2 linked regions of the Rhodobium gokarnense genome follow. The protein of the gene in region 1 interacts with the protein of each later gene in a pairwise test. Links are inferred from orthologs where the notes say so. Each region holds a gene or a part of one and is shown on either strand. Other genes may lie near its edges. The genes, in order: secD and pheT.

Region 1 (14,835 bases):
CGCTGCGCCTCGACCTGACGGCGCCGGACATGTTCGACAGGCTGTCGAGTGCCGTCAACCGCGCCTGACCGGCTTTGATACTTGCCGCATCGACGAGGGCAGGGGACCCGGACGATCCCTGCCACGGAAGTGCCTTTTTGTTGATTTTTGTGTAGCCGATCGTTGAAATCGGCGCTTCTCCGCCGGTTGCGGGCCTCGATAGGGATATGAACGACAGCACGGACGACAGTTTCGATTCTTGGGACGACAGCAATGAGGGCGACCGCATCGCGACGGCCGAACTCATCCTCTTGCTGCGCCGCCAGGGCATTCGCGATTCCCGGGTGCTGTCCGCCCTGGAGCGGGTGCCGCGGCGCCTGTTCCTGTCCGCCAACAGCCACACGCTCGCCTATGCCGACCGGGCACTGCCGATCGAATGCGGCCAGACCATCTCCGCGCCGTCCATCGTTGCGCTGATGACGGAAGCGTTGGAGATCGAGCCGGCCCACCGGGTGCTGGAGATCGGCACCGGCTCCGGCTACCAGGCGGCGGTGCTGTCGAAGCTCGCCGACCATGTCGACACCATGGAGCGCTACCGCACGCTAATGGAGCTTGCCGAGCAGCGCATGGCGACCCTCGGCATCACCAATGTGAACTTCCATCTCGCCGACGGCTTTGAGGGCCTGCCGGAACGCGCGCCCTTCGACCGCATCATCGTCACGGCCGCTGCGCCGGAGCTGCCGCAGACGCTCGCCGCCCAGCTCGTCGGCGGCGGCATCATGGTCGTGCCGGTGGGGCCGTCCGGCGGCGTCCAGGACCTGATCAAGGTGACGCGCCGCGGCAGCCGCCTTGAGGAAAAAGTGCTGTGCCAGGTGCGTTTCGTGCCGATGGTGCCGGGCGTCGCCAGCCGCCTCTGAGCCGCGCGGAAAAGCATCTCAGTCGCCCGGCTAACTCCTTATGCGGTAATGGAATGCGCAAAACTGCAACGCCATATTTGTAACAAAAAAGCAGCCGCCGTTTAGTCTTTATCAACGTTACCCAGGTCTAATGATGTCGTCTTTTCAGGTACGACATGAGTAGGCCGATGCGCGTGAAATCAGTAAATTCTCGGTCACAGACGCTCGCCAGACTGGGTGTGGTGGCCATGCTGGCCGGCCTTGCCGCCGGGTGCAGCATGGACGTTTCGCGGTTCACCGACACGATCGTGACGGGGTCCACGAAGAACCAGAAGCAAATCGTCAATGCCGACCGGCAGAGCCCGACCTATGACGAGCTGGTGACCGGGTCGACGACGAAGACGCCGGCAGCCCCCGTCCGCAGGACGGATCCGGGCATGAAGTCGTCGGTGTCCATCTACAATCCGCCCGAGACCAACGCACCGATCTCCAAGGACGGCTGGACGACAGCGGGTGGCACCCGGATCAGCGTGCGCCAGGGCGACACCGTTTCGTCCATGTCGCGCCGCTACGGCGTTCCCAAGGACGCGATCCTTGCCGCCAATCCGGGCATCGGCAATGGCGACAGCCTTGCGGCCGGCCAGCAGGTCATCATCCCGACCTACGTCCATGGCGGCGGCACCCGGTCGAACGTCGCCTCGGCTCCCCTGCCGGCGCAGCAGTCCGCGAATCGCAGCTACGACGACATCATCACCGGGTCAGCCAACCAGAACGCGGCCCGGCCGGCCGGAGCCCAGCCGTTTCCGTCCCGGGCCTCCGCACCGCATCCGGTGCCGAAGCCGCGCCGCGCTCTGGTTGCTCAGCGCCCGGCCGCGCCGCGCGGCGGCACCCACACCGTGCAGGCCGGTGAGACCATCTCCAGCATCTCCCGCACCTATGGCATCTCCCGTGGCGACCTGATCGCCGCCAACGGGCTGGGCGACAGCAACCTCATCAAGATTGGCCAGACACTGACGATCCCTGCCGCCGGCGCGACGAATGTAGCGCGTGCAGCGCCGGCCCGCCGGGACGTCGCCAAGGCCGAGCCGGCCCGCAAGCCGCGGGCCCGCGACCAGGTCGCCACCCACAATCCCGATCCCGACGAGGTCGTCACCGGCTCGCTGCCGGAGGCCGAAGCGCGGGACGAGGCGGGCAGCCAGCAGCCGGAGCCGCGCCAGACCGCGCAGATCCGCTCCTTCCGCTGGCCGGTGCGCGGCCGCATCATCTCCGAGTTCGGGTCGAAGCCGAACGGCCAGCACAATGACGGCATCAATCTCGCCGTGCCGGAGGGCACCTCCGTCAAGGCGGCCGAGAACGGCACCGTCATCTATGCCGGCAACGAGCTGAAGGGCTACGGCAACCTGGTGCTGGTGCGTCACTCCGACGGCTGGGTCACCGCCTACGCCCACAACAGCGAGCTGATGGTCAAGCGCGGCGAATCCGTCAGCCGCGGCCAGATCATCGCCAAGGCCGGCGCGTCGGGCACCGTCACCCAGCCGCAGCTCCACTTCGAACTGCGCAAGGGCTCGCGGCCGGTCGATCCGATGCCATACCTGGCCGGCGCATAAGAGAACAATCGGGCCTCCGGCGGCATTCGCCGGAGGCCTTTTCTTTCGCCGTCCCGGCGAAAATCCAGGCCGAAGACAATGATGCGGCCATGGCAGGAGGAATTGGTCAGCCCTTGTCCCCGCGAGGCGCCTGATCAGGGCGGGGCGGCTCCTACCCAGTCAGTCGTACCTTGAGCCGTCCCGCCAAGTCCTGGATGAACTGCCAGGCAACGCGGCCCGACCGCGCCCCGCGCGAAATCGACCATTCCAGCGCCTCGGCCTTCAGCGTCTCGTCGTCCACCTTAATGCCGTAATGGGCGACATAGCCCCGGACCATCGCCAGATAGTCGTCCTGGCTGCAATTGTGAAATCCCAGCCAGAGCCCGAACCGGTCCGACAGCGACACCTTTTCCTCCACGGCCTCGGCCGGATTGATCGCCGTTGAGCGCTCGTTCTCCATCATGTCGCGCGGCAGCAGGTGGCGCCGGTTCGACGTGGCGTAGAAGAGGACGTTCTCCGGCCGTCCCTCGATGCCGCCTTCCAGCACCGCCTTCAGCGACTTGTAGGAGGTGTCGTCGCCGTCGAAGGAGAGGTCGTCGCAGAACACCAGGAACGGATGCTTCGCCGCCCGCAGGAACTGCATCAGGGCCGGCAGTGTCTCGATGTCCTCGCGGTGGATCTCGATCAGCTTCAGGGACGCCTCGCCGTCCTGTTCCAGCCGTGCATTGACGCTCGCATGGGCCGCCTTGACGAGCGACGACTTGCCCATGCCGCGTGCCCCCCAAAGGAGCGCGTTGTTGGCCGGCAGGCCGCGGGCGAAGCGCTCGGTATTATCGATCAGCGTCTCGCGCATCCGCTCAATCCCCTTGAGGAGGCCGAGATCGACGCGGTTGATCTTGGTGACGGGCACGAAGCGGACCGGATCGGCCTGCCAGACGAAGGCGTCGGCAGCGTCGAAATCCGGCGTCTCAGGTTGAGGCGGAACCGCCCGTTCGACGAGGGCAAGGAGTTTGTCGAGGCGGGAGGCAATGGCGGTAAGGGCAGGGTCTTGCAAGGCGGGTCTCCACTTTGGGGAGTCTTTTCGTTTGAAAGTCGTCTGCCCCTACCACATATGCGGCAAGGCCTGCCACAAGCTAAAGCCGCAGGGCGGGCGATGAGCCGGACCTGCGATCGGTCGCCGTTGCGACACTCGCGCATCCGGCAAACGGTTGGCCCGGCGGCAGGTTTCGGGCACAGTCGCGGCGTCCAAGGGAGTGTTTGCATTGCCTGAGCGGACCGTTATAGTCCGCGCCGAAATCACCGCGACAGTCCGCCGGCCCGGCAAACGGGCGGCCGGACGGTCCGCCACCAAAACCCAGTCAAGGAGTGGTCCATGTTCGTGACCCCGGCATTCGCCCAGTCGGGCACCGCTGCCCCCGGCGGCGATATGCTGATCAGCCTCATCCCGTTCGTGCTGATCTTCGTCATCATGTATTTCCTCATCATCCGGCCGCAGCGCCAGCGGGTGAAGGAACATCAGACGATGGTCTCGGGCCTGCGCCGCGGCGACACGGTCGTCACCGGTGGCGGTCTCATCGGCAAGGTGTCCCGCGTCATCGACGACAACGAGATCCAGCTCGAACTGGCCGAGGGCATGAAGGTCCGCGTTGTGCGGGCCATGATCCACGAAGTCCGCTCCAAGGGCGAGCCGGCCAAGGAATAGACCGGCCAGGGACGACAAGGGGAAGGCAGGCGCCGCGGCGCCGGCTTCCCGTTTTATTTTCGTTGAAAGATCGGACGAGCGGACATGCTCTATTTCGCGCGCTGGAAAATCGCCCTCATCCTGCTGGTCGCCCTCGGCGGCTTCGTGCTGACGGCGCCAAACTTCTTTTCCCGCGAGACGGTGGAAGCCTGGCCGAGCTGGATCCCGGGCAAGCAGCTCGTGCTCGGTCTCGACCTGCAGGGCGGCGTCTATCTGCTCTATGAGGTCGACAGCGAGGACTACAAGGACAAGCGCCTGAAGACCCTCGTCGGCGATATCCGCAAGCTGCTCCGCGACCAGCCGCGCATCGGCTATACCGGCCTCGGCGTGCAGGGCGACAGCGTCCAGGTCCGCATCCGTGACACCGCCAAGGTGGCGGACGCCGAACGGCGCCTGCGCGATCTGCGCAACCCGCTGGAATCCAGCGTCTTCGGCAGCGATCCGGTCGACGAGTTCCAGATGGAGACCGGCGAGGGCGGCCTGATCCGCTTCTCCTTCACCGAAGCGGGTCTTTCCCATCGCATCCGCAGCATCGTCTCGCAGTCGATCGAAGTCATCCGCCGGCGCATCGACGAGCTCGGCACCACCGAGCCGAGCATCCAGCGCCAGGGCGAGGACCGTGTGCTGGTCGAGGCGCCGGGCGAGAAGGACCCTCAGCGCCTGAAGTCGGTGATCGGCCAGACCGCCCAGATGACCTTCCACATGGTCGACGTCTCGACCCCCGTCGAGCAGGCGATCGAAGGCCGTCCGCCCCCGGGCTCCATGGTGATGTACACCACCGACGATCCGCCCGTGCCCTATCTCGTCAACGAGGCGCCGCTGCTGACCGGTGAGGACCTGACCGACGCCCAGACGGGCTTCGACCAGCAGACCAACGAGCCGGTCGTCACCTTCCGCTTCAACACGGCGGGCGCCCGCAAGTTCGGCCTCATCACCCAGCAGAATGTCGGCCGTCCGTTCGCCATCGTGCTCGACGGCGAGATCATTTCCGCGCCGGTGATCCGCGAGCCGATCCTCGGCGGCTCCGGCCAGATTTCCGGCAACTTCACCGTCGAGGGCGCCAACGACCTGGCCGTGCTCCTGCGCGCCGGCGCGCTGCCGGCCAAGATGACCGCGATCGAGGAGCGCACGGTCGGACCGGGCCTTGGCGCCGACTCCATCGAGGCCGGCGAGGTCGCCTCGGTGATCGGCATGCTCGCCGTCGTCGTCTTCATGCTGGTGGCCTACGGGCTGTTCGGCATCTTCGCCAACGCCGCGCTGATCGTGAACATGTTCCTGATCCTCGGCGCGCTGTCGGCGCTGGGGGCGACGCTGACCCTTCCGGGCATCGCCGGCATCGTGCTCACCATCGGCATGGCGGTCGACGCCAACGTGCTGATCTTTGAGCGCATCCGCGAGGAGGCGCGCCAGGGCAGATCGGCGATCGGCGCCATAGACGCCGGCTTCTCGCGGGCGCTCGGCACCATCTTGGACGCCAACATCACCACCTTCATCTCCGCCGTCATCCTGTTCCAGCTCGGCTCCGGCCCGATCCGCGGCTTCGCCGTGACGCTGGCCATCGGTATCGTCACGACGGTGTTCTCCGCCTTCACCTTCACGCGCTTCCTGGTGGCGCAGTGGGTGAAGATGCGGCGTCCGACGGCCGTTCCGCTGTGATCGCCCGGGCACAAAGAGCGAGACTTCTTCCATGAGATACCTTCGCCTGATCCCGGACGATACCAAGCTCCGGTTCATGACCTACCGGTGGATCGCCTTTCCGGTGTCGATCACCGCGATGATCGCCTCGCTGGTGCTGTTCGCCATCCTCGGCCTCAATCTCGGCATCGACTTCAAGGGCGGCAGCCTGATCGAGATCCGCACCATCGACGGACCGGCCGACATCGGCGCCATCCGCTCCAGCCTCGGCGAGCTCAATCTCGGCGACGTCCAGGTGCAGGAATTCGGTGCCCCCGACGACGTCCTCATCCGGATCGAGGACCAGGAGGGCGGCGAGGCCGCGCAGCAGCGTGCCGTGACGCTCATTCGCGGCACCCTCGGGGAGGAGGGCGTGGAATACCGCCGCGTCGAGGTGGTCGGACCGCGCGTCTCCGGCGAACTGGCCGAGGCCGGCACCATCGCCGTCGTCGTCGCGCTGTTTGCCGTTCTGCTCTACATCTGGTTCCGCTTCGAATGGCAGTTCGCGCTCGGCGCCGTTGCCGCCACCATCCACGACGTCGTCCTGACCATCGGCATGTTCTCGGTCCTCAGGCTCGACTTCACGCTCGCCTCGATCGCGGCGATCCTGACCATCGTCGGCTATTCGCTCAACGATACCGTGGTGGTCTATGACCGGGTGCGCGAGAACCTCCGGCGCTACAAGAAGATGCCGCTGCCGCAGCTCCTCGACCTGTCGATCAACAACACCCTGTCGCGCACGGTTCTCACCTCCCTGACGACGCTCCTGGCGCTGTTCGCGCTGTTCATCTTCGGCGGCGAGGTCATCCGCTCCTTCGTCTTTGCGATGATCTGGGGCATTTTCGTCGGCACCTACTCCTCTATATTCATTGCCGCGCCGCTCTTGATCCATCTGAAGCTCAAGCGCGGCGGCAGCAAGGATGGAGGGGCGGAGACGGCAGAGACCGCCGAAGCCACTTAAACAGACATGGTCAACGACGATAGCGGGCTCGTCTTCACGGCCCCGCACTTTCCCGGCCGGGCGCCGATCGACGCCTATGGCGACGGCCGCTTCAAATTTGCCGAAATGGCCCATACCGGCTCGCTGCTGTGCCTGCCGAGCGGTATTGCGCCTTGGCCGTGTTCCGCGCCCGAAAACTTCGATGCCGAGGCCTTTGCCGGGGTCATCGCCGAGGCCGGCGAGATCGACATCCTCCTCGTCGGCACCGGCAACGACCTGCGCCCGCTTGGGCCCGAGCTGAAGGCGCTGTTCCGCTCGCACGCGATCAGCGCCGATGCCATGTCGACCGGTGCGGCCGTGCGCACCTACAACGTCCTCCTTGCCGAAAACCGCGCCGTGGCGGCGGCCCTCATCGCCGTCAAATAGCGTTGGCGCAAGGGATTTTCGCGTGTCGTTCGACAAGGCCTATGACCACTGTTTCGATCTTGTGCGCCGGACCGACAAGGAGCGGTTCGTCAGCGGCCTGTTCGCGCCCGAGGATCGCCGCCGGCACCTCTATGCGCTCTATGCCTTCTACGCCGAGACGGCGGCCATCCGCGACCGGGTGAGCGACCCGCTGCCCGGCGAGATGCGCCTGCAATGGTGGCGCGACGCGATCACCGGCACCTGCCGCGGTGAGATCGAGGGCAATCCGCTGGCCGTCGCGCTCATGGACACCATCGAGCGCTTCGATCTCCCCCGCAACGTCTTCGCCGAGATTCTGGAAGCGCGCAGCTTCGATCTCTACGACGACCCGATGCCGTCCCTCGACGACCTCCACGCCTATGCCCGCGAGACGACGTCGGCGCTGATCCGCCTGGCGGTCCGGATCCTCTGCGGTCGCTGCCGCCTCGACGTCGTCGAGGTCGCCAACCACGCCGGCATCGCCCAGACCGTTACCGAGGTGCTGCGCAATTTCCCCCGCGATGCCGCCCGTGGCCAGATGTTCCTGCCGCTCGACGTGCTCGGCCGCCACGGCGTCGACTGCGTCTCGGTCTGCGCCGGCAATGCCGACGCCGGGTTGCGGCCGGCAATGGCGGATCTCCGCGACGAGGTGCGCTACCACCTTGCCGAGACCCGCAGCGGCATCGTCCGGCTGTCGCGTGACATCGCCCCGGCCTTCCTCACCACCTGCCTAGTGGAGCGCTATCTCGGCATCATGGAGCGTCCCGGCTACGATCCCTTCCGGACCGCCGTGGAACTGCCCCTGTGGCGCCGTCAGTGGATGCTGTGGCGGATGGCGGTCAAGGCACGGCGCCACTACGCCGCCTGATCCTTTTTCCTGACTGCAGCCGCAATCTCGCCCAACCTTGCAAGCAAGGACATTTCGGGCCGGCAGGCGATGCCGGCGAACGGGGAGGGGTTTCATGTCCTGGGTGTCGCGCCAGTTCCAGCAATTGGGGCCGGAGGTCCGGTCCGTCGCGTCGCGCTTTCCGGTCGCCGTCGCCGGTTTCGCCGTGCTCACCGTCCTTGCCATCATGAAGGCCCATGAAGAGGTCCCGGCACCGCTGGTCGATGCCATCGAGAAGGTGCTGTTCGGGCTCGCTGTCGGCGGGCTCTATGCCGTTGCCGGCACGCTCTTCGGCGAGGCGCGGCGGCTGGGCGCGCTTCTTGGGCAGGGAATCGCTTTAGCGCTCTATGCCGGCGCCCTGGCGGTGGTGTTGGGCACCGGCGACCTCGGACCCGGCGATCTCTTCTTCCTCGGCGCTGCCGTCCTCCTCGTCGGCCTGGCGCCCTATCTGGCGAGAAAGGCCGACCTCGACGGCTTCTGGCTGTTCAACCAGCAGGCCTTCATCGGCGCCGTCTTTGCGCTCTTCGGCGCGCTGATGTTCTTCCTCGGCGTGCTCCTGATCGAGCAGAGCATCAAGATCCTGTTCGGCCTCGGCTCCGGCGATCTCGCCTTCAAGATCCTGCTGCCCGTCTCGCTGTGCTTCCTCGCCCCGGTCGCCTGGCTGGCGATGCTGCCGGTGGCCGGCACGCTGGAAAAGGCCGAGGGGCTGTCCGCGCTCGTCGTCTCGCCGGTCCATGTGCTGAACCGCTTCGTGCTGGTGCCACTGCTCACCGTCTATGCCGCCGTGCTCCTTGCCTATGCGGCGCAGATCGTCGTCAGCGGGGAATTGCCGAAGAACCAGATCGGCTGGATGGTCTCCGGCTTCGGCGCGATCGGCGCTCTCTCCTTCCTCGTGCTCTTCGGCGAGCGGGCCACCGTCGGGCCGTTCTTTGCCGGGTTCAGGCGCTTCTGGTTTCCGGCAACGATCATTCCCGTCATCCTCCTCGCCATCGCCGTCTGGCTGCGCGTCGATGCCTACGGCCTGACGCCGGAGCGGATTTTCCTCGTCCTCGTCGCCCTCTGGCTCGCCCTCATGGCGCTCGTCTTCACCGCAACGCTCGGCCGCGCCGACATCCGCCTCATCCCCGGCATCCTCGCCGTCCTCTTTCTCCTCGGCTCCCTCGGTCCCCTGAGCCCGGAGGCGCTGACAGCCCGGAGCCAGACCGCGCGCATCCTTGCCATGCTGACGGAGGCGGGAGCGATCGAGGACGGCCGGCTCGTCGCCGACCACGACGTCGGGGCCGGGATCGATGGCGACACGCGCCGCAACCTCCGCTCCGCGCTGCAGGCCCTGCGCAATGTCGATAGGCTGGACGCCTTGCGGCCGCTGATCGCGGACGCCGACAAGGACGTGCTCGACAATGCCAGGGACAGCGGCGATGCCTATCGCCGGATTTCCACCCTCCTCGACATCGACCCGGCGAGCGTCCAAGCCCGCAGCCGCAAGGAAGCCCGCATCGTCGCAAGGGGAACGCAGCTCTTCAGTGCCGACGGCGTCACCGTCTACGGGCCGTTCGACCTCTGGGCGATGAGCAACCGCGCGATCAAGGTCCGCGGCCTGGCCGTTTCGCGCATCGGCGAAACCGGCTTCCGGGTGGAGCTACGCGGCTCGGCCCCGCTGCGCTTCGATTTCGCCAACGCGATCGAGCGGGCGCTGGACCGGGCCGGCGATAAGGCGCTGAAGGCACCGCTCAGTAGAAGCGCCGTCGCCGGCGAGCGCCGCGTCACCATCACCGTCTATGACGGCCGGTTGCTCAAGGAAAAGGACGGACCCGTGCAGCTCTCGTCGGCGCGTTTCGTCGTCGTGGTGACGCCTCGGGGGCGCTGAGGCGCTATTCCGCCGCTGAACGGGTCGCGGCACCCGCAAGCCAGGCAGAAAAATCGGCCAGCGCCCGCCGGGACAGCGCCTGCTTCTTGGCGCGCGCCTTCTCCTTGCCGCGGAACCGCTTGACGTCTTCCGGCTTGACGATCTCCACCGGCGGGAACAGCCCGAAATTGACATTCATCGGCTGGAACGAGCGCGGTCCGGAGCCGCTCTCGTCGGCAAGATGCCCGCCGGTGATGTGGGAAAGCAGCGCCCCCGTCGCCGTCGTCACCGGCGGCGGGGCAAGCGGAAGGCCGAGGCGCTCGGCCGCGGCGAGGCGACCGGTGAGGAGGCCGATGGACGCCGATTCCACATAGCCCTCGCAGCCGGTGATCTGGCCGGCAAAGCGTAAGCGCGGGTCCGCCTTCAGGCGAAGCGTTTCGTCGAGCAGCTTCGGCGAATTGAGGAAGGTGTTGCGGTGCAGCCCGCCGAGCCGTGCGAACTCCGCATTCTCCAGACCGGGGATCATGCGAAAGACGCCGACCTGCGCGCCGTATTTCAGCTTCGTCTGGAAGCCGACCATGTTGTAGAGCGTGCCCAGCGCATTGTCCTGGCGGAGCTGGACGATCGCATAGGCCTTCACGTCCGGATTGTGCGGATTGGTCAGTCCGACCGGCTTCATCGGCCCGTGGCGCAGCGTCTCGCGGCCGCGCGCGGCCATCACCTCGATCGGCAGGCAGCCGTCGAAATAGGGCGTCGAGGCTTCCCAGTCCTTGAACTCGGTCTTGTCGCCGGCGATCAGCGCATCGACGAAGGCCTCGTATTGCTCCTTGTCCATCGGGCAGTTGAGGTAGTCGGCGCCGGTGCCGCCCGGGCCGGCCTTGTCGTAGCGCGACTGGAACCAGGCGGTGTCGAGGTCGATGCTGTCGAAATGGACGATCGGCGCGATCGCATCGAAGAAGGCGAGGGCGTCCTCGCCGGTCAGTCCCCTCATCGCCTCGGCGAGCGCCGGCGAGGTGAGGGGGCCGGTGGCAAGGATGACGCTGTCCCAGTCCTCCGGCGGCAGGCCGGACACTTCCTCGCGGCGGATCTCGATGAGCGGATGGGCCTGAAGCGCGCCGGTGACAGCGGCGGCAAAGCCCTCCCGGTCAACGGCGAGCGCCCCGCCCGCCGGCACCTGGTGGGCGTCGGCCGCCTCCATGATCAGCGATCCGGCAAGGCGCATTTCGGCATGCAGCACGCCGACGGCGTTGCCCTCCGCATCGTCGGAGCGGAACGAGTTGGAGCAGACCAGTTCGGCGAGATCGCCGGTCTTGTGGGCGTCCGTACCGCGCTCCGGGCGCATCTCGTGGAGGATGACCGGCACGCCGGCGCCGGCGATCTGCCAGGCGGCCTCGCTGCCGGCAAGGCCGCCGCCGACGACATGGACGGGGCTTGGGTGTGTTGGGTTCGACATGGCCGGGAACCTATGGCCGCAGCGCCACGCTTTCAAGCGTTTCGCACGTCGGTCAGGTTTCTGACTTCCTCGTGTTTGGACTTCTTCCAGCGAACCCTTAAATTGCCAGAAGATTCAGTGATTCGGGTGATGCGGCATGACGATTGGAAAGGCAGCGGCTGGCGTCGTCATCGCCGCGATGCTGGCCGGCTGCGCCGGTCAGATGGCGGGCGCACCGACCGCCTGGTACGGCGCCCACAACGCCGTTGCCCCCGGACCGGACCGCTTCGTCGTCTGCCACGCCTTCGGCTGTGCCCGGCGCACCTCGGTGAAGCTGACCCGCCGCGACCTCAATCGCCTGAAACGCATCCTGAGGGCGGGATACCGCTCGCCGGAGCGCGAGAGGAAGGCGATCGGCCGGGCGATCGCCTGGGCGGAGAAGCGCGTCGCGCCGGTGGTCGGATCGGCCAACGATATCGGCGGCCTCGACATGCACAATGCCGGCGTTGCCGGCCAGATGGACTGTCTCGACGAGGCGACCAACACGACGAGCGTCCTCTTGATTGCCCAGAGCCACGGCTATCTGAAGCACCACCGGGTGGCGAGCCCGGTCGCCCGCGGCTTCTTCCTCGACGGGCGCTATCCCCATGCGACGGCGGTGATCGTGGAGAAGAAATCGGGCAGCGGCTATGCCGTTGATTCCTGGCCGCATGGCAACGGGGTCGAGCCCGACATCATGCCGCTGGAGGCCTGGTTTGCCGCATCGCCCGCCTCGGGCTGAGCAGCGCTCTTACAAACATGTTTGCAGAGACAAAAACACCCGCCGGAGGGAGGAGAACCCGGCGGGTGTTAATGGTCCGTCGACTTGGCGACGAACGGTGTCCGTATAGTTCGGTCGCGCGCCACTTAGTGCGAGCACCGGCGAGCGATATACGGAATGTCGGCGCGCGAAATACCGAGATCATGGAGCTCGTGCGAGGAAAGGCGCATCAGCTCGTTATAGGTCGCGTTGTATTTGCGCCACGAACGGTAGTTGCGAACGATGGTGTCGAACATGGCTTCACCCAGTCAGTTAAATCCGAGTATCTCGGGTTAGGTTTCTACTGCGCGCCCGGCGCTCCGCATTCGGTGCGTTGCCGTGGCAAGTGGAGAGGTAAGTGATCCGAGGCGCCGACGGGAGGCGCGAAAATGCATAGCTCTCATGCGGAAAGCACAGAGATTTCCCCTTAGTTATTAGGAGCTTGTAACAATTTGAGATGGATCGTGAGAGGCCTTTTGGCGGCATTAAGGCAGGCGTCGCATTCGTATCCGGAAAGCGACTTCGACTGTCGCAAATACGACGGCCGAAGAGAAAATTATGTCAAAATCGGGGCATTTGCTTGGATACGCCCATTGCCCAGCTTTTGACCCCAGCAAAAAACCGATCAAAAACTAGGCTTTGTCAATAAAGATTTTGGTAAGGAATCCGGTGCGGCAAAGTGGTTTTTTTGCGCTTTTTGGCCGCGAATGCCCCCGGAACAACCCCTGAATGGCCTTGAAAGCCTCCCGAATGCCCCCCGGATGCCGTTGAAAGAGGCGTTCAGTTCGCTCGCCAGCGCTCGCTCAGCCGCTTTGCGACGGATTCGGGCAGGTCGACCGCGCCGCGAAAATCGGTGTCCTCGAAAGTGGCATTCCGGAAGTCGACATTGGACAGCCGCGCCCCGACGAAGGCGGCGGAGATGAGCTGCGCCCCCGACAGCTTGGTGCCGGAAAGGTCGGCGCCGGAGAAATTGACCTCCTCGGCGCTCGCCCCGGTCATGTCGGTGCCGACGAGCCTGGCCCAGCGGAAGTCGGAGCCGATGACGACGCCGCGCAGCATGTAGACGCCGGAAAGGTCGGCGCGGCGGAACCGCGTCGCCTCCATCAGCACGTCCTTCATGTTGGCGCCGGAAAGGTCCGCATCGTCGAGCCGGGCGTAGTTGAGGTCGGTGCCGAACATGAAGGCCTTGTGCAGCGTCGCGCCGGTCATGTCGGCATAGTCGAGCCTGGTGTGGAAGAGGTCGGCGCCGGACATGTCCGCCCGCTTCAAGCGGCAATGGCTGAGATTGGCCCATTTGAAATCGGCGCCTTTCAGATTGGCGCCGGTGAGGTCGCAGCCGGTCATCACGGCATTGCCGAAATCGACGCCGGAAAGGTCGGCGCCATGCAGGTCGACGCCGATGAGCTGGCGCCCCTTGAAGGAGCAGTGGCGCAGGTCGTCGCCCACCTGGGGCGCGTCGCAGTCCGCCGGATCCGCAGCCGCCGCCGGCGCCGAGACGAGGAGGGCGCCGAGAACGGCAGAAGCGGCTGTGAGAGGACAGCCGGCAAGACGGAGCGCAAAGGTCATTGTGGCGGGCCCTTTCGGTACGGCGCGGCCTTTGCCCGTGCAACGGCAGGAGCGGCTCAGGCGAGCCCTCACAGCATTTCTGCCGCCTTCGGAGGCTTGGCGCGGCAAATCGCTCCGCCGCGCGGGTATGCGCCCAAGAATGCCTCTGGGGGCATCATAGGCCACCGACGGCCCACGGCGCCTCCGTAAGAGCGCTTATTCCGCCGCCGTCGACTTCTTGGTCCGGTCGTGCCGGGCCAGCACGTCCTTCAGGAACCGGCCGGTATGGCTGCGGGGCTCGGCAACGATGTCCTCCGGCCGGCCGGTGGCGATGATCTCGCCGCCGCCGTCGCCGCCCTCCGGGCCGAGGTCGACGATCCAGTCGGCCGTCTTGATGACCTCCAGATTGTGCTCGATGACGACCACCGTGTTGCCTTGGTCGACCAGTTCGTGCAGCACTTCCAGGAGTTTGGCGACGTCGTGGAAATGCAGGCCCGTGGTCGGCTCGTCGAGGATGTAGAGCGTGCGGCCCGTTGCCCGCCGCGACAGCTCCTTGGAGAGCTTGACCCGTTGCGCCTCGCCGCCCGACAGCGTCGTCGCCTGCTGGCCGATGTGGATGTAGTCGAGGCCGACGCGGGAAAGGGTGCGCAGCCGGTCGCGGATGGCGGGGACGGCGGAAAAGAACTCCGCGCCTTCCTCCACCGTCATGTCGAGGACGTCGGCGATCGACTTGCCCTTGAACTGGACCTCCAGCGTCTCGCGGTTGTAGCGCCGGCCCTTGCAGACGTCGCAGGTGACGTAAACGTCGGGCAGGAAGTGCATCTCGATCTTGATGACGCCGTCGCCCTGGCAGGCCTCGCAGCGCCCGCCCTTGACGTTGAAGGAAAAGCGCCCCGGCGCGTAGCCGCGGGCCTTGGCCTCCGGCAGGCCGGCGAACCATTCGCGGATCGGCGTGAACGCGCCGGTATAGGTCGCCGGGTTGGAGCGCGGCGTGCGGCCGATCGGCGACTGGTCGATGTCGATGACCTTGTCGAGGAATTCCAGACCCTCGAAGGCCTCGTGCGGCG
Region 2 (14,978 bases), on another replicon or contig:
TCCATGGAGCTCGACATCGGCTGCGACCGCTCCGGCGACGAGGTCCGCCTCGGCCAGGGCGACGACTGGATGGAGATCCTCGGCTGCGGCATGGTCCATCCGAACGTTCTGAGAAATTGCGGGCTGGATCCGGACGAGTACCAGGGCTTTGCCTGGGGCATGGGCATCGACCGCATCGCCATGCTGAAATACGGCATGCCGGATCTCCGCGCCTTCTTCGACGCCGACATCCGCTGGCTCACCCACTACGGCTTCCGCCCCCTCGACCTGCCGACCCTGTTCGGCGGGCTCACTGCCTGACCATTACGGTGCCGCAGCGGGACCCGCGCGGCGCAACCCGTTAAGGACACGTCATGAAATTCACCCTGTCCTGGCTGAAGGAATTCCTCGACACCGATGCGAGCCTCGACGAGATCGTCGCGCAGCTCACCATGATCGGGCTGGAGGTCGAGGAGGTCGACGACCGCGCCAAGGCGCTCGTTCCCTTCACCATCGCCCATGTGATCTCGGCCGAAAAGCACCCCGACGCCGACCGGCTCAAGGTCTGCATGGTCGACACCGGCTCCGGCGATCCCGTGCAGGTGGTCTGCGGCGCGCCGAACGCCCATACCGGCATGAAGGGCGTCTTCGCGCCCCCCGGCACCCACATCCCCGGCACCGGTGTCGACCTCAAGGTCGGCACCATCCGCGGCGTGGAATCCCGCGGCATGCTGTGCTCGGAGCGTGAGATGATGCTGTCCGACGCCCATGAGGGCATCATCGAGCTGCCGGAAGACGCGCCGGTGGGCGAGCCCTACGCCGCCTGGGCCGGCCTCGACGACGCGGTCATCGACATTGCCATCACCCCGAACCGGCCGGACTGCCTCGGCGTCCACGGCGTCGCCCGCGACCTCTCCGCATCGGGCATCGGCAACCTCAAGGAAGGCCGCCGGCCGATCGTCAAGGGCGGCTTCCCCTGCCCGGTGACCGTGACCCTCGATTTCCCGGAAGGCGAGTCCCTGTGCCCGGCCTTTGCCATGCGGCTGGTGCGCGGCGTCAAGAACGGCCCGTCGCCGGACTGGATGCAGAGATGGCTGACGGCGATCGGCCTCAGGCCGATCAACGCCCTCGTCGACATCACCAACTACATGACCTACGCCTATGGCCGGCCGCTCCATGTCTTCGACGCGGCCAAGGTCGACGGAAACCTCACCGTGCGCCGTGCCAGGCCGGGCGAGACGCTGCTCGCCCTCGACGGCCGCACCTACGAATTCGACGACACCATGTGCGTCATCGCCGATGCCAACTCGGTGGAATCCATCGCCGGCGTCATGGGCGGCGAAGAGACGGGTTGCAACGGGGACACCGTCGACGTGCTGGTCGAGTCCGCGCTCTGGGAGCCGCTGAACGTCGCCCAGACCGGCCGCAAGCTCGGGCTGCAGTCCGATGCCCGGTTCCGGTTCGAGCGCGGCGTCGACCCGGCCTTCATGCTGCCCGGCCTCGACATCGCCACCCAGCTCATCCTCGACATCTGCGGCGGCGAGGCGAGCGAGGTTGAGCTCTCAGGTGCGGCGCCCGACAACGACCGGATCATCGAGTTCCCGTTCAACGAGGTGAAGCGGCTTTCCGGCCTCGACGTGCCGCCGGCAGAGGCGAAGGCCGTGCTGACCCGGCTCGGCTTCTGGGTCTCCGGCACCGGCCCCCAGGTCAAGGTGGCGGTGCCGAGCTGGCGCCCGGACGTGGAGGGCAAGGCCGACATCGTCGAAGAGGTGATCCGCATCGTCGGGCTCGACCGCATCCCGGTAACGCCGATGCCGCGCGCGGGCCACATCGCGCCGCGCATCCTCACCACCGGCCAGAAGCGGACGCGCCAGGCCAAGCGCGCGCTCGCCGCAAGGGGCATGGTCGAGGCCGTCACCTATTCCTTCGTGCCGAAGCCCCATGCCGAACTCTTCGGCGGCGGCAAGCCGGAGCTGGCGCTCGCCAACCCGATCGCCGCGGACCTCTCCGACATGCGCCCGAGCCTGATCCCGGGCCTCGCAGCGGCCGCCCAGCGCAACGCCGACCGCGGCTTTGCCGACCTCGCCCTGTTCGAGGTCGGTCAGGTCTATGAGGGCGATGGGCCGGACGGCCAGAAGACGGCGGCAACGGGCGTGAGGCGCCTGACGGCCAAGGCCTCCGGCGCCGGCCGCCACTGGGCCGGCACGGCCGCCGCCGTCGATGCGTTCGACGCCAAGGCCGATGCGCTCGCCGTGCTCGCCGCCATCGGCGCCCCCGTCGACAGCCTGCAGGTTTCTCGCACGGCGCCCGGCTGGTTCCACCCCGGCCGCTCCGGCGCCCTGACGCTCGGCCCCAAGAACGTCCTTGCGGTCTTCGGCGAGTTGCACCCGAAGGTGCTGGAAGCGCTCGACGTGGAAGGCCCGCTGGTCGCGTTCGAGGTGATCCTGGAGAACGTGCCGGAGCCGAAGGCGGGCCGCGCGACGGCCAAGCCGCCGCTCGCCGTCTCCGACCTGATGCCGGTCCGCCGCGACTTCGCGTTCATCGTCGACGAGGGCGTCGAGGCACTGTCGATCCTGCGCGCGGCGAAGGGCGCCGACAAGGCGCTGGTGACCGATGCCGGCGTCTTCGACGTCTATCGCGGCAAGGGCATCGAGGAAGGAACGAAATCGGTCGCCATCGAGGTCACCCTGCAGCCGCGGGAAAAGACCCTGACGGAAGCCGAGATCGAAGCCGTTGCGGCCAAGATCGTCGACAAGGTATCGAAGGCCACCGGCGGCACGCTGAGGGCCTGAGGCGAGAGGGCTTTGCGCGCGCGCATCCATCGCGCAGCGGGCAAAACCTGTTTTCGGGAACACGGCATTCGAACCGATCGCCGCTGCGATGTCCTGGTGCATTGCCCATCCGGCCTGCCGATTCCTTTTGGAGCGGTGAGCGGGATGCGGAAGCTCACCGGGGGGGTACCTGTCAGGACCGGGGTTACGACAATCCTCCCGGCCGGATTTCCCCGATTGCCCGCGCCGCCCGGATCGGATATGAAAGCGCGGTCGCCGGTTGCTTCACCGCAACTGCGCTCTGCACCCGTAGCTCAGCTGGATAGAGCGCTGCCCTCCGAAGGCAGAGGTCAGAGGTTCGAATCCTCTCGGGTGCGCCAATCTTTTTTGCTCACGACAGTCTCGCTTCGCTCGACGTGTCCGCGGGGGCGGCCTGGCCGGCCGGCGCCCGTTCGGGCTTGCGAACGCTTTGCGTTCGAACAGTCGCGATCTCGATGCGCCGGTTTTTCCTCACGACGAGTTCGCTTCGCTCATCGTCTCCGGCAGGGCGGGCGGAGGCCCGGGCCGCGGTCGCGGCTTGTGGCGCGTTCGACGGTTCTGCTTGGAGGTGGGCCAATTTCATGAGTTATCGCAAATAACTCGAACGCCCGCGGCGTGCTACGCGCGCTCCTCTATGTCGATTTGCGGATGCACTGCGTTGCATCTCACTGCTAACGGAGCGCGGGATTTGGGGTCGTTCGGGACTTCGATAGGCAGGAACTCGCACAGTTGAGGGCGCGATCCGATTCGATCGCCTCATGGCTTTCGGAAAGCTCGGGGCGCCGCTGCGGCAAGGGCCTGCAAGACCGAACGATGCCCTTGCCGCGCCCTCTCGCGCATCGGCAGTAGGCTGTACGAAGTCGACAGGCGATCTTGCCAGGGGGTCCAAACGCCGCCCCAGCCGGAACGCTGGACGCGCGACGCCCATGAAGCTCCGGTGCGTCCCGGCTAGTCGGTGTCGCGGTGCGGGTTGAGGGCGTCGTTCAGTCCGTCGCCCAAGAGGTTGAAGCCGAGGACGATCGCGACGATGGCAAGGCCCGGCCAGACCGCCATCCACGGCGCTTCGATCAGGAACTGGCGGGCAACGTCGAGCATGCTGCCCCAGGACGGCGCGGGCGGGCGCTGGCCGAGGCCGAGGAACGCCAGGCTGGCCTCGGCAAGGATTGCCACGGCCATGGTGATCGTGCCCTGTACGACGACCGGAGCCAGCACGTTCGGAAACACATGCGAGACGATGATGTTGCGGTCGCGCACGCCGACGGCGCGGGCAGCGGTGATGTAGTCTTCGCCCTTGACCACCAGCACCTGTCCGCGGGTCAGCCGGATGAAGATCGGAACGGCGGAAACGCCGATCGCAATCATGGCGTTCTGCAAGCTGGCGCCGAGGAAGGCGGCAAGGGCAATCGCCAGGACGAGGAACGGAACGGCCAGAAGCGCGTCCGTGCAGCGCGATATGACGGCGTCGAGCAGGCCGCCGAAATAGCCGGCGATCAACCCCAACGGCACGCCGATGGCAATCGCGATCGCCACCGCGATGACGCCGGCCAGCAGCGAGGCCCGAGCGCCGACCAGGATCCTGGAAAGGATGTCGCGGCCGAGGTCGTCGGTGCCGAACCAATGGGCGGCACTCGGCGCCTGGCGGATCGCCAGCCAGTCCGACGCATTGGGATCGTAAGGCGACAGCAGGGTTGCGAAGATCGCCACCAGCACGAAGAAGATGACGATCGAGCCGCCGATCACGGCACTGGGCTGCGACAGGACCTGTTGGAGGGCGGACTTGCGATGCCCGCCGCCGACCGCGGGATCCGCCGGGAGGGACACATCGGTCATGCGCGCAGCCTCGGGCTCAGGATGACATAGGCGATATCGGCGATCAGGCTCATCAGCAGGAACATGACCGCCGCGCAAAGGACCACGGCCTGGACGACGGCGTAGTCGCGGCTGAAGACGCCGTCGACGATCATCTTGCCGAAGCCGGGAATGCCGAAGACCTGTTCGGTCAGGACGGCGCCGGACAGCAGCTGGCCGAGATGCAGCGTCGCGGTCGTGACCACCGGGATCAGGCCGTTGCGGAGGGCGTGGCGGGTGACGACGACGTATTCACTGAGCCCCTTGGCGCGCGCGGTACGGATGTAGTCCTGCTGCAGCGTGGCGATCATCGACGATCGTGTGTGCCGCATGACGATCGCGGCGGCCGCCGTGCCGAGCACCAGGCTTGGCATCAGCGAATAGCGAAGGTTGTCGAGCGGCGACTCAAAGAAGCCGACATAGCCGCCGCTCGGAAGCCAGCCGAGCGAGACGGCGAACAGGAGGATCAGCATGATGCCGAGCCAGAAACTTGGAATGGAGAGCCCGCCGAGGCCCAGCATCGACACGAGGTAGTCGACGGGCGTGCCGCGCTTGAACGCCGCCACGACGCCGGCGGGGATGCCGATGAAGATCGCGATGATCATCGCCTGCAGCGAGAGCTGCAACGTCACCGGCAGTTTTTCGACGATCATCTCGCCGATCGGCAGACGGGTGCGGATGGAAACGCCGAAATCGCCCTGCAGGACGCCGCCCAGCCATCTGAGGTACTGGACCGGCAGGGGCTGATCGAGCCCGTATTTGGCGCGGATGGTTTCGATGACGAGCGGATCGCGCTCCTCGCCGGCGAGCGCCAGCGCGGGATCGCCCGGCAGGAGCTTCAGCAGGAGAAAGACGAAAACCGACACGATCAGGAGGGTCGGGATCGCGACAAGCAGCCGCCGGAGTACGAAGCTCAACATGTCCGTCTGGTTCCCGATGGGCGGCCGCACCCGCAGCAAGGCGGATGCGGCCTGGTCTGGTGGCCTATTCGCCGGCGGGCTTCATCCCCGTGACGCGCAGGATGCCGTCCGGGTAGATCTTGATGCCGTCGATGTTCGACTGCGCCGCATAGAACCACGTCGGGTGGTAGAGCGGGATGGTCGGAAGATCGGTCAGATAGATGTCCGCAGCCTCGTCATAGAGCGTCTTGCGGGCGTCCATGTCCAGTTCCTTGCGGGCCGAGATCAGGACCTCGTCCAGCTTCGGGTTGCTGTAGCCGTTGAGGTTCTGGCTGCCGTCGCTGCCGAAGAAGGTGTAGAGCGTCGGATCCGGGTCGGCGCGGCCGCTCCAGTTGCCGATATAGAGCTCGAAATTGCCCGCCAGGTAGCGCTCGATGGCCGACGAGGTCTCCAGCGGCAAAAGGTTGACGGTGAAGCCGGCCTCGCCCGCCATCGACTGGATGATCTGGGCAACGCGGCCGTCGGTCAGCGAGTTCTCGTAGGTGATCTCGATCGTCGGGTTCTCGACGCCCGACTTCGCGATCAGCTCACGGGCCGCCTCCAGGTCGCGCGCGGGCATCGCATGCGACATGCTGTAGAAGGCGCTCGAGGGCGGGATCATCTGGTTGTCGGCCGTGAACTCGCCGTTGAACGCAACCTGGTTGATGATGTTGCGGTCGATGGAAAGCTCCAGCGCATGGCGCAGGTCCGCATTGTCGGCGAGCACGCCGGCGCCCGGCTTCTGGCTGATGAACAGGTGGGAGACGGCCAGACCCGGCGAGGTGTGCAGCGCGAGGCCCTCATCGGAACGCACGGTCGCCAGGTCGGTCGGCGCGATGCGCTCGGCCGCTTCCAGATCGCCGGCCTGGAGGCGCGACAGGCGCACGGTGGAATCCGGGATGATCTCGTAGACGATCTTGTCGTAGCCGATCTCGCCGGCGTTCCAGTAGCCGTCATACTTTTCCAGCGTGATGGAATCGCGCGCCTTGCGGTCGACGAGCTTGTAGGGGCCCGAGCAGACCGGATTGGCCGCGAATTCGTCGGCGGAGCCGGCGACGGCCGGGGACACCATCATGCCGGCGCGGTCGGTGAGGATCGACAGGAGCGGCGCGAACGGCGCGTCGAGCTTCAGGACGATGGTGTACTCGTCGACGACCTCGACATCGGTGATCGGCGCGAGCTGCGACTTGCGGCGCGACTCGTCGATCGTCTTCATGCGCTCGATGTTCGCCTTGACGGCCTCGGCGTTGAACGGCGTGTCGTCCTGGAAGGTGACGCCCTCCCGCAGCGACATGGTCAGTTCGGTATTGTCGTCGTTCCATTTCCAGCTCGTGGCGAGCTGCGGCACGATTTCGAGGGTCTCGTTGATATCGACGAGTTTGTCGCACATCGCGTCGAACACGATGCGGCCGGCATAGGTGCCGCCGATCGCAGGATCCAGTGCGTCCGGATCGTCCTGCATACCGACCCGCAGGGTCTGAGCGCTGGCGGCGGATGTTCCCATCGCCAGCATGCAGGCCAGAACCATGAATTTTGCTGAAGGTTTCATTGTTGCATTCCCTCTCGGTACGGAGACCACGTCGCCTCCGGTTTCACCTCACAGGCCAGCGAACCACAGGAATTTCTATTTGTAAAGTTTTCGAACCAACAAGACTGACAGAGCTTGAAAACTCACATGAGTTATCGCTGTTTTGCCCGTATTCCGCTTGACCGAGCCGATCAAGCCGCCTATTCGTTCGTCACAATGACTAATTAGGCGCCGCTGCACATGATCGATTTTTCATCCGTTCCGATGTCCCGACAGATCACGCTTCGCACCGTGATGCGGACGGTCATGGACAGGGGGCCGATTTCGCGCGCCGAACTGGCCCGCATCACCGGCCTGTCCAAGCAGACCATGTCCGAGGTCTTCCGCTTTCTGGAAGACGACGGCTGGCTGGAAGTCACCGGCCGCACGCAAGGAACCGTCGGCCGCAGCGCCGCGACCTACGAGATCACGCCTAACCGCGCCCTCGTCTTCGGCGCCGATGTGGGCGGCACCAAGATCCAGGCCGCGCTCGCCGACATGAACGGCAAGATCGTCGCCGAAACCGCCGAGCCGACCGATCCGCGCGGCGGCGAGCACGTGATCTCGCAGCTCGTCTCGCTGAACGGTTCTCTGGCCGAAAAGGCGGGCCTGCCTCCGGAACGCGTCATGGTCGGCACCGTCGGCATTCCCGGCGCCTACAACCGCAAGACGGGCAGGCTGATCATGGTGCCCAACATTCCGGATCTGGAAGGCGTGCCGCTGCAGGCGATCCTGACCGAGCGGATGGGCTGCATGGTGCATATCGGCAACGATGTGAACATGGCGGCCAAGGGCGAGCAGTGGCTCGGCGAAGGCAAGGGCTTCAGCAACTTCGTCTTCATCGCCCTCGGCACGGGCATCGGCATGGGCATCATCAACGAACGCCAGATCCTCAACGGCGCCCGCGGCGCGGCCGGCGAGATTGCGACGCTGCCGATCGGTGCCGATCCGTTCGACAGCCGCACCTTCCACTCCGGCGCCCTGGAAACGATGGTCGGAAGCGCGGCCATCCGTGACCGCTACGAGAGCTATGGCGGGACCCCCGGCCTCAGCGTTCGCGACATCATGGACAGCATCGAGGCCGGCGACGAGCGCGCCAGGGCGACGATCAGCGAGGTCGCGCGCAACATCGCCGCGGCCATCCTGGCGGTCTCGGCCATCGTCGATCCGGAACGCGTCATCCTCGGCGGCAGCATCGGCGCGCGTCCCGAATTGCTCGAATGCGTCCGCGCCGCCCTGCCGCTGTGCATGCCGTCGCCGCCGGAATGCACGATCAGCCAGCTCGGAAGCCGCGCCGGCCTTTACGGGACGCTGGCCAACAGCATCGACCACATGCGCGAGAACCTGTTCGAGCTCCCGCGTTACGCGCCCGTGGAAACAGCCGCCGTTGCCGAGACCGCAAAATGACCCCCGCGCAAGAATACGCCATTCCCGCATGCGATGTTCTGCCCGACAGGCAGGCCGCGGAAACGGAATTCGCGAGGCGGATCGCCGCCAAGGTGCGCCGCAAACCCGACATGGTTCTCGGCCTTGCCACCGGCAATTCGATGATCGGCGTCTACCGGGTGCTCGTCGCCATGCACCGCAAGGAGGGCCTGTCCTTCGCGGCCGCCACGAGCTTCAATCTCGATGAATATTGCGGCCTGCCTGCCGGCCATCCGGCGAGCTTCGCGTCCTATATGCGCGAGCATTTTTTCGCCCATGTGGACATGCCGCCGGGCTCGGCGCACCTGCCCGACGAAAACGCTTGCGCCGACTACGAGGCCGCGATCGCTAAGACGGGCATAGACCTGCAGATCCTCGGCATCGGCCGCAACGGCCATATCGGTTTCAACGAGCCCGGTGCACCCGTCACCAGCCGCACCCGCGTGGTGGAACTGGCCGCGGCGACCCGCACGGCGAACCAGCGCGACTTCCCTGCGGGCGAGGCCGTCCCCGCTCGTGCGGTCACGATGGGGATCGCGACGATCCTGGCGGCCCGGAGCATCCTCTTGCTGGCGACCGGTCCGGCCAAGGCGGAAGCGCTCGCGGCGGCCCTGGAAGGGCCGGTCACACCGCAAAATCCCGCCTCCTTCCTGCGTCTGCACGCCGATGTCACGGTCATTTGCGACCGCGACGCAGCAACGCTCCTGTCCTCCTCTCGAAAGACCGCCGATGGTTGAGCGCGATTTCATGAAACCGGGGAAGTCCGTGGCACTGGCCGAGCATGCCATGGTCGCGACATCGCATCCGCAGGCAACGCTGGCCGCCCTCGATATCCTGCGCGCCGGCGGCAATGCGGTCGACGCGGCGATCGGCGCCGTTGCGCTGCAAGGCGTCATCGATCCGCACATGACCGGGATCGGCGGCGACTGCTTTGCCCTCTACACGCCGGCCGGCGGCGCCCCGGTCGCGGTCAACGGGTCGGGCCGCGCGCCGGCCGCAGCGACCGCCGACCATTTTCGCGACAAGGGGATGACCAGCATCCCGGACGGAACCGTCGATGCCGTGACCGTTCCCGGCGCGGTCGATGCCTGGTGCCGCCTGAGCGAGACCTACGGCCGCGCGGGGCTCGACCGGATCCTGCAGCCCGCCATCGCCGCCGCCGAGACCGGCTTCACCATCACCCCGCGGGTTGCGCTCGACTGGGCGCGCTATGCCGACCGGCTCGCCCCCTATCCTGCCTCTGTCGCGCAGTTCCTTCCCGGCGGCCGCGCCCCGGTGACCGGAAACCGGCTCGCCAATCCGGCCCTTGCCCGCACGCTGCGCAACATTGCCCGCGCCGGACGGGAGGCGTTCTACGAGGGCGAGGCCGTCGACGACATGCTTTCGGTCCTCAACCGGCTCGGCGGCCTGCACACGGCCGAAGACTTCGCTGCGACGGCCGCCACGGTCTCGCCGACCATCTCCGCGCCCTATCGCGGCTACACGCTGCACGAATGCCCGCCCAACGGCCAGGGCATCGCCGCGCTGATCATGGCCCGTCTCCTCGACGGGTTCGATCTCGCCGATCCGTCCCTGTCGGCGACCGACCGCATCCACATCCTCGCCGAGGCGACCAAGACCGCCTACCGGCAGCGCGATGCCTTTGTCGCCGATCCGGACGCCATGACGGTTACGGTCGGCGACCTCCTTGACGAGGCGCGCATCGCGGCGCTTCGCGACCGCATCTCCATGGACAGGGCCTCCGATCCCGCCGACCTCGACATGCCGGTCCACCGCGACACGGTCTATGTCAGCGTGGCGGACGGCGATGGCAACGTCATCTCGCTGATCAACTCCGTCTTCTTTGCCTTCGGCAGCGGCATCTACGCGCCGAAGGCCGGCGTTCTGTTTCAGAACCGCGGATGCGGCTTTTCGCTGGAGGCGGGCCACCCGAACGAGATCGGCCCGTCGAAGCGGCCGTTCCACACCATCATCCCGGCGATGCTCTTTAAGAAAGACAAGCCGGTGCTGTCCTTCGGCGTCATGGGCGGACAGTACCAGGCGACCGGTCACGCCCATTTCATCTCCGAGGTGATCGACCGCGGCTTCGACATCCAGATGGCCTCCGACCAGCCGCGCAGCTTCTTTACCGAAGGCGCCATCTCGCTTGAGCCGACCATCGACGATACGGTGCGGGCGGAGCTGGAAGCCCGCGGCCACAGGACGCGCTGGGCCGACGAGCCGCTCGGCGGCTGTCAGGCGGTCCGCATCGATCACGAGCGCGGCGTCCTGTGGGGCGCCTCCGACCATCGCAAGGACGGCATCGCGCTGGGATATTGACGATGACCACTGACGCCGCCACCACCGCTCCGCCCACGGTCTCGGTCCGGAACCTGGCTCTCCGGCTGCCCGGCGGCGCCGACCGCGCCTATGCGCTGAACGACCTCAGCTTCGATCTGCCGGCCGGCGAGATCCTGTGCATTGTCGGCGAGTCGGGGTCGGGAAAGTCGCTGTGCGCCCAGACCCTGATGGGCCTGCTGCCCCCCGTGATCCATGTCGAGCGCGGCGAAGCGCTGTTCGACGGACGCGACCTCTTCAAGGTCGATGCCAGGACCATGCGCGACATGCGCGGCCGCGCCATCGGCATGATCTTCCAGGAGCCGATGACCGCCCTGAACCCGTCCATGCGCATCGGCGACCAGATCGCCGAGGTGTTCGAGGCCCACGGCTTGCTGACCCGGGCCGAGCGCCACGCCAAGGTTCTGGACCTTGCCCGGGAGGTCCGGCTCCCCGATCCCGAACGCATCGTGCGCGCCTATCCGCATCAGCTTTCGGGCGGACAGCGGCAACGGGCGATGATCGCCATGGCACTCGCCCTGGAGCCGAAGCTGCTGATCGCCGACGAACCGACCACCGCGCTCGACGTGACGACCCAGGCCCAGATCCTGCGGCTGATCCGCGACATCCAGCAGCGGCGCGGCACCTCCGTGATCTTCATCACCCATGATTTCGGCGTTGTCGCCGACATCGCGGACCGCGTCCTGGTGCTGCAGGAGGGCGACGTGGTGGAATCCGGAACGGCGCGGGAGGTGCTGGAAAATCCGCGCCATCCCTACACCAGGGCGCTCCTTGCCGCCGTACCGACGGGCGTGCCGCCCAAGCGCGAGGACGTCGACGCACACCCGATCGCCTGCTCGGTCATCGGCCTCAACAAGTCCTATCGCACCAAGTCGGGGATGTTCGGCGACCGCCGCATCGTGTGCGCCGTCGACGATGTCAGCTTCCAGATTCACCGCGGCGAGACGCTCGGCCTCGTCGGCGAATCCGGCTCCGGCAAGTCGACCGTGGCCCGGCTGGTCACCCGTATCGACGAGCCCGATTCCGGCCAGATCCGCCTCGGCGGCGAGGATTTCGGCGCCATGAAGGGCGAAGAGCTGCGGCGCCGGCGCAGCCGCATCCAGATGGTGTTCCAGGACCCGTTCGCCTCGCTCAATCCGCGCCGCAAGGTCGGGCTGAGCATCGCCGACGGACCGATGTCGAACGGCGTGCCGCGCGCCAAGGCGCTGAGCGACGCGCGCGACCTTCTGGTGCTGGTCGGGCTCGATCCGAAGGCGGCCGGCCGGCTGCCGCACGAGTTCTCCGGCGGCCAGCGCCAGCGCATCGGCATCGCCCGCGCGCTTGCGCTCGAACCCGACGTGCTGGTCGCCGACGAAGCGGTCTCCGCCCTCGACGTCACGGTCCAGGCCCAGGTCCTCGACCTCCTGGAGGAACTGAGGAAGCGCCTCGACCTTGCCATGCTGTTCATCACCCATGACCTGCACGTCGCGGCACAGATCTGCGACCGGCTGGCCGTGATGCGGCAGGGCAAGATCGTCGAGACCGGGCCGACGGCGGAAATCTTCACCAATCCCCGGCACCCCTACACGCGCGAGCTGCTTGCCGCGATCCCGCGAGCCGGCAGCGCCCACGGCAACGACGGACAAGGCTGATGCAGGAATTTCTCGCCGACTACGGCATATGGATCGCGGCAATGGTATTCGCCGGCGTTGTCGGCGGGTTCGCCGCAGGGCTTCTCGGTGTCGGCGGCGGCATCGTGATCGTGCCGGTGCTCTATTTCGTCCTCGGCGGCGTCGGCGTCGACGATGCGGTGCGCATGAAGATCGCCGTCGCCACATCGCTCTCGACGATTGTCCTGACCTCGTTGTCGTCGGCGCGAAGTCATTACAAGCGCGGCGCGGTCGACTTCTCGCTGCTGAAGTCGTGGGGCCTGCCGATCTTCATCGGCGTCGTCTGCGGCACGGCGATCGGCGGCCGGGTCGACGGGCTCGTGCTGACGTCGGTGTTTGCCGTCATTGCGCTGCTCGTCGCCGTCAACATGGTGGTGCGCGCCGACAACTCCGCCCTGACGGAGGATTTTCCGAATGTCGGCGTGAAGTCGGCCGTGGGCGTCTTCGTCGGCCTGTTCTCGGCGATGATGGGGATCGGCGGCGGCACCTTGAGCGTGCCCATCCTGACCGCCTTCGGCTTCGATATCCGCAAGGCGGTCGGCACGGCGGCGGCGATCGGTTTCATCATCGCCATTCCCGGCACGATCGGCTATGCGGCGGCGGGCTGGGGCGAGGCGAACCTGCCCGCCGGATCGATCGGTTACGTCAACCTTATCGCGCTCGTCGCGCTGGTCCCGCTGACCATGCTGATTGCACCGCTCGGGGCGAAGGTGGCGCACGCGATTCCGCGACGGATGCTGAGCTACGCCTTCGCGACCTTCCTCGGCGTCACCGCCATTCGCATGTTCGTCGATATTTACGGTCAGATCTGGGCCGGCTAAAGCGTATTCCCGAAAAATGGAAACCGGATTTCGGATAAGAATACGCGTTAAAACAAAGAGTTAGAGCGTTTCAGGCGATTCCGCAAACGCGTGAAACGCTCCAAAGCGCTTTCCCAAAAAGGTGACAGACTTTTTGGATGAGAAATCGCGCCAAAACAAAGACCTAAAGCAGGTTGGGTGTTTCCGGAAAAACGCAACATGTTTTAGGCGGCTTTACCCGTTTCACCGGACGGTCCGGCGACTGCGGGACCGATACGCCTGCCGATCACGGCGGGCTGGAACGGCCTGCGACCAGTCCTTATCAGGCGCGCGATGTGGTCGTCATCGCGGCGTGACGATCACCGATTGCGCCGGGGTGCCGATGGGGAGCCGTCAGTCCCGGCCCACGCATTTCAGTCGGATGAAAATCCTGTTTGTCAAAAAAACGCGACCCGTAATGCGCGATTTTGGCTATCCAAAGTATACCGCTAGTTTTGCACTGCAGCCAAAGTAAAAAACTGATTAGAGTCAAGGCATGTGTCGGCCGATACTTGTTAAACATTAAAAAATCGTTACGATCGATTCGCTCCCGAATTCACTACGGCGATCATTGGTGGATAGTACTGCGACCTTAAACGAAAATGAGGCCCGCCAAACCCTGTTCTGGGTGGGAATTGGCGCGTCGGCCGGGGGGCTGGAGGCGCTCCGCGCCTTCGTGCGCAACCTTCCCGGCCAGCTCAACGCCACCTATATCGTCGCCCAGCACCTGTCGCCGCACCACCGCTCCATGCTGCCGGAGATCATCGGTCGCGAAACCGACCTTGAGGTGGTCAGCATCGAGGACGGCACGATTCCGGAGCCGAACACGGTCTACATCACGCCCAAGGACCGGGACGTGGAGATCGACGGCGATGTGCTCCGCCTGGTGCTGCCGAGCCGCGATGCCGGCACCCCGAAACCCTCCGTCGACCGGCTGTTCCATTCGCTTGCCGTGGAGAAGGAAGACCGGGCGATCGGGATCATCTTTTCCGGCACCGGATCGGACGGCGCGCGCGGCATGCGCGACATCCGGGCGGCCGGCGGCATCACCATCGCCCAGGACGAATTGTCGGCGAAGTACACCGGCATGCCGGTCTCCGCGGTCGAATCCGGCTGCGTCGATCTCGTCATGCCGCCGGAAAAGATCGCGACCCAGTTCGCCACCATCCTGGAGGGGCGCACCGACCTGGAGGCCCTGAAATCCTCGCCGGTGCACCTGGATGGCGTCTCGGAGCTCATCCACCTCGTGCATAACCAGCGCCGGGTCAATTTCCGCCATTACAAGCCGGCGACGCTGCAGCGGCGCATCGAGCGGCGGATGGCCGCCCTCGGCGTCAAGGAAATCGACGACTACGTCGCCATCGCCCGCTCCTCGGCCAAGGAAATCGATGCACTGTTCAAGGATTTCCTGATCTCTGTGACGGCGTTCTTCCGCGACCCGAGCGAGTTCGACGCCCTCAGGTCGGTGGTCGGCAAGATCCTGGAGAGCAAGCCGCCCGACGGAACCGTGCGCATCTGGGTGCCGGGAGCGGCAACGGGCGAGGAGGTCTATTCCATTGCCATGGTCTTCGCCGACCACATGGGCG

What was found.
Region 2: the proteins of secD (region 1) and pheT interact in binary tests that used the Escherichia coli proteins (3 or more experiments, as listed by UniProt). The link is inferred for Rhodobium gokarnense from one-to-one orthologs.

What each region holds. Positions count from the first base shown.
Region 1 is NZ_JAOQNS010000011.1:97,859-112,693, forward strand. What follows is about bases 3,634-6,552. They hold secD (protein translocase subunit SecD), read left to right. Parts: upstream 3,634-4,247; coding sequence 4,248-5,858; downstream 5,859-6,552. Other genes in these bases: yajC (preprotein translocase subunit YajC), read left to right, coding at 3,834-4,163; secF (protein translocase subunit SecF), read left to right, coding at 5,890-6,552. In the rest of the region: 5'/3'-nucleotidase SurE, read left to right, coding at 1-68; M2319_RS17730 (protein-L-isoaspartate(D-aspartate) O-methyltransferase), read left to right, coding at 207-896; M2319_RS17735 (peptidoglycan DD-metalloendopeptidase family protein), read left to right, coding at 1,154-2,482; M2319_RS17740 (ATP-binding protein), read right to left, coding at 2,634-3,515; more of secF, read left to right, coding at 6,553-6,837; M2319_RS17760 (Mth938-like domain-containing protein), read left to right, coding at 6,844-7,242; M2319_RS17765 (phytoene/squalene synthase family protein), read left to right, coding at 7,265-8,128; M2319_RS17770 (DUF4153 domain-containing protein), read left to right, coding at 8,223-10,013; methylenetetrahydrofolate--tRNA-(uracil(54)-C(5))-methyltransferase (FADH(2)-oxidizing) TrmFO, read right to left, coding at 10,018-11,445; M2319_RS17780 (hypothetical protein), read left to right, coding at 11,582-12,205; M2319_RS17785 (DUF1127 domain-containing protein), read right to left, coding at 12,331-12,480; M2319_RS17790 (pentapeptide repeat-containing protein), read right to left, coding at 13,004-13,789; excinuclease ABC subunit UvrA, read right to left, coding at 13,985-14,835. UniProt on the Escherichia coli protein: Part of the Sec protein translocase complex. Interacts with the SecYEG preprotein conducting channel. SecDF uses the proton motive force (PMF) to complete protein translocation after the ATP-dependent function of SecA.
Region 2 is NZ_JAOQNS010000013.1:119,401-134,378, reverse strand. Bases 1-3,062 are described here. They hold pheT (phenylalanine--tRNA ligase subunit beta), read left to right. Parts: upstream 1-353; coding sequence 354-2,771; downstream 2,772-3,062. Other genes in these bases: pheS (phenylalanine--tRNA ligase subunit alpha), read left to right, coding at 1-300. Outside these bases: M2319_RS19850 (ABC transporter permease), read right to left, coding at 3,738-4,619; M2319_RS19845 (ABC transporter permease), read right to left, coding at 4,616-5,557; M2319_RS19840 (ABC transporter substrate-binding protein), read right to left, coding at 5,622-7,124; M2319_RS19835 (ROK family transcriptional regulator), read left to right, coding at 7,344-8,549; M2319_RS19830 (glucosamine-6-phosphate deaminase), read left to right, coding at 8,546-9,304; ggt (gamma-glutamyltransferase), read left to right, coding at 9,297-10,886; M2319_RS19820 (ABC transporter ATP-binding protein), read left to right, coding at 10,889-12,535; M2319_RS19815 (sulfite exporter TauE/SafE family protein), read left to right, coding at 12,535-13,374; M2319_RS19810 (chemotaxis protein CheB), read left to right, coding at 13,967-14,978.